DNA from 2 places in the Vibrio gazogenes genome. Region 2 is predicted to be linked to the other one. Evidence: predicted binding sites of a transcription regulator. Region 2 holds the regulator's gene; the other holds the start of a gene.
The links. Region 2 encodes CRP, which controls carbon source genes, mostly activating them, when cyclic AMP is high. Its sites were predicted from a motif close to TGTGANNNNNNTCACA; they were not measured.

Region 1: mlc (sugar metabolism global transcriptional regulator Mlc) is a predicted target of CRP. The motif match lies at 3,396-3,411, and genes of this name have one in related genera.

The regions. Positions count from the first base shown of each region.
Region 1 is NZ_CP092587.1:2,289,156-2,294,038, forward strand. It holds gene MKS89_RS10115 (YciK family oxidoreductase) at 9-752, shown strand; gene MKS89_RS10120 (chemotaxis protein CheV) at 868-1,812, opposite strand; gene mlc (sugar metabolism global transcriptional regulator Mlc) at 2,103-3,320, opposite strand; gene pyk (pyruvate kinase) at 3,582-4,883, shown strand, end outside.
Region 2 is NZ_CP092587.1:316,661-321,543, forward strand. It holds gene MKS89_RS01380 (aspartate aminotransferase family protein) at 1-463, shown strand, start outside; gene astA (arginine N-succinyltransferase) at 558-1,580, shown strand; gene MKS89_RS01390 (DUF1338 domain-containing protein) at 1,645-2,439, shown strand; gene crp (cAMP-activated global transcriptional regulator CRP) at 2,514-3,146, opposite strand; gene MKS89_RS01400 (phosphoribulokinase) at 3,431-4,300, opposite strand; gene MKS89_RS01405 (YheU family protein) at 4,420-4,632, opposite strand; gene MKS89_RS01410 (hydrolase) at 4,758-4,883, opposite strand, start outside.

The DNA.
Region 1 (4,883 bases), 1.5 Mb from region 2:
GAGGCTAGATGAATTATTCTGTTTCACCAAACACACTAAAAAACCGTGTAATTTTGGTTACTGGTGCCGGAGACGGCATTGGCAAACAGGCTGCAATCAGTTTTGCTCAACATGGCGCAACGGTTGTTTTACTTGGCCGTACGGTAAAAAAACTGGAACAGACCTATGATGAGATTGTTGCGCTCGAGCTACCGGAGCCAACAATCGTGTCTATAGATTTACAAGAGGCAACACAGCAGGACTATGATGAATTGATGCAAACGATTGAGCACCAATTCGGTCGTCTGGACGGGGTTTTGCATAACGCGGGATTGCTGGGAGATCGTTGCCCGATTGAACAAATCGAACTGGCGACTTATGACGCAGTCATGCAAGTGAATGTCCGAGCTCAGCTCATGATGACTCAGGCGCTATTACCGCTATTACGTCAATCTGATGATGCGAGACTTGTCTTTACGAGTTCAACGGTCGGACATCAAGGGCGCGCTCATTGGGGCACCTATTCAATCTCAAAATTTGCCACGGAAGGTATGATGCAGATTCTGGCGGATGAACTCCGTGAGACCAATATTCGTGTCAATGCAATCAATCCGGGCGGTACACGCACCGGCATGCGTGCGCAAGCATTTCCATCTGAAAATCCGGATACCTTGAAAACACCACAAGATATTATGCCGCTGTATCTTTATCTGATGGCGCCCGAAGGCCGGGAAGTTCATGGCGAATGCCTCGCCGCGCAGTCGAAAGACTAACGGCTCATTCAGGTGTGCCATTGTGTTTTAACATCGGCACAAATTCGAGATGTTCAATACGAAACCGGGTTATCTCATCGATAACCCGGTACATTAAAAACGCTTAACCGACAACTCAGGATAAAATTTCACGTAATCGGTCTTGTGCAACCTGAACTAACATGTCCGGCTGAAACTTTGATATAAAGCGGTCACATCCAACTTTTTTCACCATTGCTTCGTTAAAACTACCGCTTAATGATGTGTTTAAGGTGATATGCAGATCTTTCATCCGCTCATCGTTACGAATTTCATAGGTGAGTTTGTAACCATCCATTTCCGGCATCTCAGCATCCGTGATCATGAACAGAATCTCTTGGCTGACATTCTTGCCGTCATCGCACCATTTTCGTAACAAGTTATATGCTTCTAATCCATCCCGACATTCGATGATATCTAACCCCAGCTGAGACAAAGTACCTTTGATTTGATTTCTGGCTGTTGCCGAGTCATCGACAATCAACACCTTACGTCCCACCATTTCTGGCATTAGGTTCTCATCCAGAACTTCGGCAGAAATCGACACATCATAATGTACGATTTCGGCCAGTACCTTCTCGACATCGATAATTTCAACGATGTGCGCTTGGTCCTGTTCTTTCACCTGTGTGATTGCCGTCAGGTAATTTGCTCTTCCCGCAGTCCGTGGCGGAGGCTGAATCTCTGTCCAAGCGGTATTGATGATATTGCGAACTTGTCCGACTAAAAAGCCCTGAACTGACCGATTATATTCCGTAATAATCAAGTTCTGTTCTTCTGATTCTATTTGAGAGGCAGGAAAGCCAATCGCCCTTCTCAAGTCGATAACAGGAACAGGTTCTCCGCGCAAAGAAGCGACACCCGTAATATGTGGATGTGCTCCGGGCATTTTAGTCAAAACCGGGACTTTGATCACTTCTTTGACTTTAAACACATTAATCGCAAAAATCTGTCGACTGTTCAATCTAAAAAGGAGCAGTTCAAGGCGATTTTCTCCGACGAGATTCGTGCGCTGGTCAACCGTATTTAAAACACCTGACATACGAGATTCCACCAATTAAAAACTGTTAATAGTATATACCTAAACGTTTTCGGGTGCTGTGTAATACACTTCAGTACCCAGTACTTTGTATTTATCGACACGAAACATCTGACTTTCCGTATCTGCAAACCATTGCTAATTCACAGAGTGACTTGACAGGCCGAGAAAGTCATCAAAATGCCTGATTATAACTGTGAAACATATTAAGCGATAAAGCTAGGAGAATACATCAGAAAATAGACAACGGTGGGGAAACTTGCAGTGATCTTACCTCTGACCTGTCACTTCACTTAACGATCAACAATGGTCATCAATAATGAACCATCGTATAAAGCTTGCTTGATAAGCGCAGCACCGGGCATCGTTGACTGTTTATAAAACCGGGATTCCATTATTTTGACCTGTTTCCGGTAAGCGGGGTTACATTGACTTTCGATATATTTGAGCATCGGAGGATAGACAATCGCTTTGGCCTGATTAATGACGCCACCGATAAGCACTTTCTCCGGATTAAACATATTGATGACGATCGCAATGGCCTGACCGAGGTGTCTGCCCAGTCGATCCATAATATCACACGATAATGGGTCCCCTTGAGCGGCTGCGATACAGATATCCTCAATTGAGATTTCCGTCAGACGACTCAACGACGATTGTTCGCCATTCGCAATTCGTAACATCGCTTGATCGCGTAAAGCCTTCGAACTCGTCACCGTTTCCAGACAACCACGATTCCCACAATGGCAAGGTAAACCTTGCGGATCAATCTGGATATGTCCCAAATCACCGATGTTGCCATGTTTGCCCTGTAATACGCGTCCATTCACAATCACACCTGCATTCAACCCATTGTGAATGGAAATTAATACCGAGTTGTCGTCACCCTGAGAGTGGCCAAACAGCTTTTCGGCCAGTGCCCATGCCCGGGTATCATTAGCAATGAAGACCGGTAGCCCAGTCACCTGATAAATCTCAGCCCCCAGCGCAAGGTTATTCACATGATAATGGGGCATTTGCAGAACAACCCCATTCTCTGCATCGACCAATCCCGGGAGTGTCACTGCAATCGCGGTCACTCGCTCAAGTTGCTGGGTGTAGGTCAGAAAAAATTCTTCGATCTCATGAAACAATCGGGCCAGTAAATCATCCTGATCCACTTCATGAATATCAATTTTGGTATCGATCAGCACATCACCACTTAATTCATGTAGTGCAATTGTCAGATAGCCCCGTCCCAGACGAATCGAGAGAAATTGCCATCCTTCATTTCTGGTTTGCAGGCCAACCGCAGGACGGCCACGGCTAATCGCTTCTTGAACAGTTGTTTCATGGATAAGATGAGCATCAATGAGCTCACGCGTGATCTTGGTGATACTTGCCGGAGCAAGTTCACTCTCTTTAGACAGATCAATACGTGAAATAGGGCCTTTTTGATCAATCAACTTATAAACACGACCAGCATTAATTTGCTTGATGTGGTCAATATGGCCGGGCTGAGCCGTATACATGATGTGCTCCAGAAATCAACAACCTGCTAATTTTTTTACTTTGCAAAGTAATTGTGAAGCGATTTGGTATGTGAGCGTGACAGGCATCACGTACGATCAATCAAGTTTGTGTTGAGAGTCAAATGTTCACTCATTCGAAGCATTCTGAATTCACGATGATTTTTACAAAAATGTTAAATTTTTATCCATTCTGCCAGCGCTTTGAACGTTCTCAAGTATACTTACATGGCTCACTTTATGATTCTCAGTCAGGAGCAAATCATGTCAAAAAAGATCCAACGAAGAACTAAAATCGTAACAACTCTCGGCCCTTCAACTGATCGGGATAATAACCTTGAAGCCCTGATCGATGCAGGCGCCAATGTTGTTCGCCTGAATTTTTCACACGGAACAGCAGACGATCATCGCCTTCGAGCAAGAAAAGTCCGTGAGATTGCCGCCAGACTTGGGCATCACGTGGCGATACTGGGGGACCTCCAAGGGCCAAAAATTCGTGTATCTACTTTTACTCAAGGTAAGATCATACTGAATGTCGGTGATCGATTTACACTGGATGCGGATATGCCCCCTGGCGCGGGTCATCAAGACGCTGTCGGAATTGATTACAAAAACCTCCCCAATGATGTTCAACGCAACGATATTCTATTGCTGGATGACGGACGGGTTCAGCTACAAGTCATCATGGTTGAAGGGCAAAAAATTCATACGACCGTGACAGTCGGCGGGCCACTCTCCAACAATAAAGGCATTAACCGTCAGGGCGGTGGTCTTTCCGCTCAGGCGCTCACCGAAAAAGACAAACAAGATATTCTGCTGGCAGCCGAGCTTGATGTGGAGTATCTGGCCGTTTCGTTTCCCAGAAATGGTCAAGATATACAGTATGCACGAAGTCTGGCTCGGGATGCCGGGTTAGAAGCCAAGATTGTCGCCAAAGTGGAGCGTGCAGAAACAGTCTCAAACCAAGCCAATATTGACGATATCATCATGGCATCAGACGTGATTATGGTCGCCCGAGGGGACTTAGGCGTTGAAATTGGTGATCCGGCATTAGTCGGAGTGCAGAAGAAACTGATCTACCGAGCAAAAGCGCTGAATCGCGTTGTAATTACTGCCACCCAAATGATGGAGTCGATGATTGAGAACCCGATGCCAACCCGGGCAGAAGTAATGGATGTCGCCAATGCAGTCATCGATGGCACCGATGCGGTGATGTTATCCGGAGAAACGGCAGCAGGGAAATACCCTGTCGAGACGGTAAAAGCGATGGCCGAGGTCTGTATTGGTGCAGAAAGTGTGATGGAAGTGAAAACTCAGAGCTATCGCCTAGAAAGCACATTTGTCACAGCAGAAGAAACAGTCGCCATGTCGACGATTTATGCTGCCAACCATATGGACGGAATCCAAGCGATTGTGACCATGACCGAGTCAGGTCGAACAGCATTGATGACTTCGCGCCTGAATTCTGAACTTCCCATCTTTGCCCTGTCGAAGAATGAAAAAGCGTTAAACCGTTGTGCGCTGTATCGTGGAGTAATTCCTTGGTATTTCGATAGTCACCAAGAA
Region 2 (4,883 bases):
CAGTACTGCGAAATCGTTGGGTGGCGGATTCCCGATTGGTGCGATGTTGACGACGACAGCGATTGCATCTCACTTTAAGGTGGGTGTACATGGCTCGACGTATGGTGGTAATCCACTTGCCTGCGCAGTGGCAGAAGCTGTGGTGAATATAACATCTCAACCTCAGGTGCTGGATGGCGTCAAAGAGAAAGAAGCGCTGTTCCGTGACGGATTAGAACGGATTAATGCCAAATATCCGATATTCAGTGAGATCCGAGGCAAAGGTTTATTGCTCGGAGCGGTGTTGACCGAAGCCTGGCATGGCAGGGCACGTGACATACTACAGGCTGCCGGTAAAGCAGGTGTGCTCGTTTTGGTTGCCGGGCCAAATGTGGTTCGTTTCACACCGTCACTGGTGATTGAGAGTGACGATATTCAAGAAGGCTTATTACGCCTGGAAAAAGCCATTGCATCATTAACTTAGTTTAAACTTTAGCTCAGGTTCGCAACGATCCTGAGCTATGCTTATAGTCAGACTGGTTTCATTCCGAACTCAGGGTTTTCAGGGAGAGACATCCATGCTTGTGGTTCGTCCCATAACAATGACTGACTATAATGCGCTCTATCATTGTGCGATAGAGTCTGGTTATGGTTTTACATCACTGCCTGTCAATGAAGCGCTGTTGTCTCATCGCATTGAACATTCAGAAGCGAGTTTTGCAAAAACGGATGTTCAGTCTCCGACTGATGAGAGTTACTTGATGGTCGGGGTGGATAGCGAAAGTGGCCGAATTGCCGGTACAACCGCAATCGAAGCCTATGTCGGCTGGGATACGCCTTCCTATTCTTATCATATTAGTACCATTCTTCATTCTTCCCGTCGTTTGGGCGTCAATAAAATCGTGAAATTACTGACACTGGGCAATAACTATATCGGGAGCTCAGAGTTGTGCACGCTGTTTCTTTTACCCGAGTATCGCGCCGGTCTCAACGGGCGTTTGATGTCAAAATGCCGCTTTCTGATGCTGGCGGAACACCGGGAACGCTTTGCTCAAACGATTATTGCTGAAATGAGAGGTGTCTCGGATGAACAGGGAAACTCTCCGTTCTGGCAATGGTTGCAGGAACATTTCTTTTCCATTGATTTTTCGCTGGCAGATTATTTAACGGGGTCGGGGCATAAAGGATTCATTGCTGAACTGATGCCAAAGTTACCGATCTATATCAATCTGCTCAGCCCTGAAGCCCAAGCTGTGATTGGGAAGGTGCATGATAAGACCAAACCTGCTTTAAAATTATTGGAAGAAGAAGGTTTCTCCTGCCGTAATTATGTCGATATTTTTGATGCGGGCCCAACCGTTGAATGTGACTTACGCCATATTGAATCGGTCAGGCATTCGGTGTCTGCGACGGTCAAAGTGGCACAGCATCAGAGTCGGCAGAAAGTCATACTCAGTAATACTTCATTTGAATTTTTCCGGGCGACGATTGCTGAGGTCGATTTTCACCCGGAATCTGAGACTGTGATTATCACGCCTGAAATTGCTCAGGTTTTGCTGATTCAGTCTGGTGATCGGGTTCGTTTTCTGATGATTCGTTAATCTCTTGGATCTGAGAACAGGAACGCGATGGCAGCCCAAGATAATTGATAAAGAAGGAGGCGCTATGACGCTGGACTCATTGTTTGCCGCATTATGGCAAGACTATACAACCAGACTCTGTCCATCAGCGCAGCGGATTCATAAATTATTCCAAGAAGATAATCCGTTAATCAATGATCATATTGCGTTGCGGACATTTAATTTGCCGCAAGTAAGCCTTGAAGTGATAGTGGAGCCATTGGTTCGACTGGGATATGTTTCGAAAGGGCATTATCAGTTTGAACGCAAAATGTTAGCCGCACAGCACTTTGAGCATCCGAATCCCAAGTTACCCAAAGTGTTCATCAGTGAGTTGGAAGTTGAACGTTGTTCTGAATCTTTGCAAAAGATCGTGAGAAGTTTGGTCTCTCATGTCCGGCCCGAGATGGTTGCTGATGCTGATTTTCTTTATGGTGGACGTTTATGGCCGGTGTCACTTGAGCAGTATTATCTATTGGCCGAAGAAAGTGAGTATGCCGCTTGGGTTGCTGCACATGGTTACGGTGCAAACCATTTTACCGTGAGTGTGAATCAGTTGGCCCGTTTTAATCAGGTCGCGGACGTTAATGCTTATCTGCACCAGCATGGTTTTGTGATCAATTCATCAGATGGTGAAGTGAAAGGCTCACCTGAGTTATTTCTGGAACAGTCATCGACCATGGCTGATCGGGTGGCTGTTGAATTTGATGAAGCGGCGTTGTTGGTTCCCGGTGGTTTTTATGAATTTGCTAAACGTTACCCGATGGCAAATGGCATATTGTATCCCGGATTTGTTGAAGCTTCCGCGGACAAAATTTTTGAAAGTACCAATAATCAGTGATGTATTATTTTCAATTGTAGTAAATAAAAGAGCCACCGCGAGGATGGCTCTTTTGTTGGTTCAAGCTGAAAAAATCATCTGGTACCGTAAACAACGATTGTTTTTCCGTGGGCTGAAATAAGGTTCTGCTCTTCAAGCATTTTCAAAATGCGACCGACGGTTTCACGAGAACAGCCGACAATCTGGCCGATCTCCTGACGAGTAATCTTGATTTGCATTCCGTCTGGATGCGTCATTGCATCAGGTTGTTTTGCCAGATTCAACAGTGTCTGGGCAATACGACCAGTCACATCCAGAAAAGCCAGATCACCGACTTTTTGGCTGGTGACTTGAAGGCGGCTTGCCATCTGTCCTGCCAAACGCATTAAAATGTCTGGGTTAACCTGAATTAACTGACGGAATTTTTTGAAGGAAATTTCTGCAACTTCGCAGGGAGATTTCGCTCTGACCCAAGCTGTCCGCTCTTGACCTTCTTCGAATAAACCAAGTTCACCGATGAAATCACCCTGATTGAGATAGGAAAGGATCATCTCTTTTCCTTCTTCATCCTTGATCAGAACTGCAACAGATCCCTTCACGATGTAATAAAGCGTTTCCGCTTTTTCGCCTGCATGAATCAGCGTACTCTTTGAAGGGTATTTATGTATGTGACAATGTGAAAGAAACCACTCTAATGTTGGATCGGTTTGAGGTTTACCTAGAACCATAATATCTCTCTTCCTCTGCAGGGTATGCTTGCTGCTTTCCATGTTTTCGCGAAGCTTTTGAACTGAACACGTTTAAACTGAACATGTCCCCGAACTAAACACTTAGCATAAAAGCACTTGAGAAAGCCTGCAAGTTGTCTTCTGTTTCGGTATCAAATAGTATCCTTTTTCTTACACAATTTCTTGACTTTAATCGTGTCAGGACCGTGATTTGGTACGCAAAAACGTGCGCATGGTCACGGTATGGAAACTAAAAGAGCCCGATTCGTACCATTGAATCGTGATCAGCCAATTTTTCCTGTTTCAATCAATTGCTGGAGAATCGGACGGACTATCAACTCCATGGCAAAACTCATCTTCCCACCGGGGACGACAATCGTGTTATGACACGACATAAATGAGCCATCAATCATTGCTAACAGGTAAGGGAAATCGACTTTTTTGATGCCAAGTAAGCGGATGACCACAAAACTCTCATCCAGACTCGGAATCCCTTTTGCACTCAGGGGATTCGATGTATCTACTGTTGGAACTCGCTGAAAGTTAATATGTGTCCGGGAAAACTGGGGCGTAATATAATTTAAGTAATCATCCATTGAGCGGACGATAGAATCCATCACTGCTTCTCTGGAATGTCCTCTGTCCCGGGTGTCTCGGACATATTTCTGGATCCACTCCAGATTGACGATCGGTACCATGCCAATGAGAAAATCGACATGTTGGGACACGTTGGTTTCACCATCAACCACGCCTCCGTGGAGCCCTTCATAAAAGAGCACATTGGTATCATTGGGGAGATCCTGCCATGGCGTGAATGTTCCCGGCATCTGATTATAGGGAACTGCCTCATCAAATGTATGCAGATAGCGGCGAATTTTCCCCGTTCCAGTACGGCCATATTCCCGGAAAAATTCCTCCAAAGTAGGAAAATCGTTTGCCTGCGGACCGAAATAACTGATATGGCGTCCCTGTTCTCTGGCCTTACGGATTTCGACATCCATTTCAGGCCTGGTGAAACGGTGAAAACTGTCTCCTTCAACCCAAGCTGGCTTAATTCGCATCATATTGAACATTTTGCGAAAAGCTTCTGAAGTCGTTGTTGTTCCGGCACCTGAAGAGCCGGTTACTGCAATAATCGGATGTTTTGCTGACATGACATACCTTGTCTTATCATTCCTTGTCGTGCACTCAATCAATCGATTTCTCGAAAAAAAACGAGAAATCGATTTCACTATATCATGGAAATTGGTGCTGTCATCGGACAATTCATGAATTAACGATATCTGTTTTGTTGAATATCTACGGATTCGTGAAGTTCGGAATAGACGATGACTGCTTCTCCGGATTGAATCTGCTGTTTGACTTGAGCGACCTTCTCTTCAAGAGAGATTTCGTGCTCACCGTAGTCGGTTCCTTCTCGGAGGATAAACTCTTGGATCAGATTATCGAGTGTATCCGGTTCGAGCGTTTGCCAAGGAATAATCATGATGATGACTCTCTATACTATCACTCGGGGATTTCTGTATAGGGGGTATATTAACGGATTTCGTGTGATGTTTCGCAATAATCATGATTTTTCGTGCAAGTGATGATATACACGCTCGTGGTTGTTCACGATACTCGTGGTTGCTCACGATAATAGAGCGGCAGCATCTCTTCCAACCAGAAACGGGGTTTGAGAAGCGTACCACTCAAAAAGCCTACATGTCCGCCGTGTTTCAGCAGTTGATAATTGAT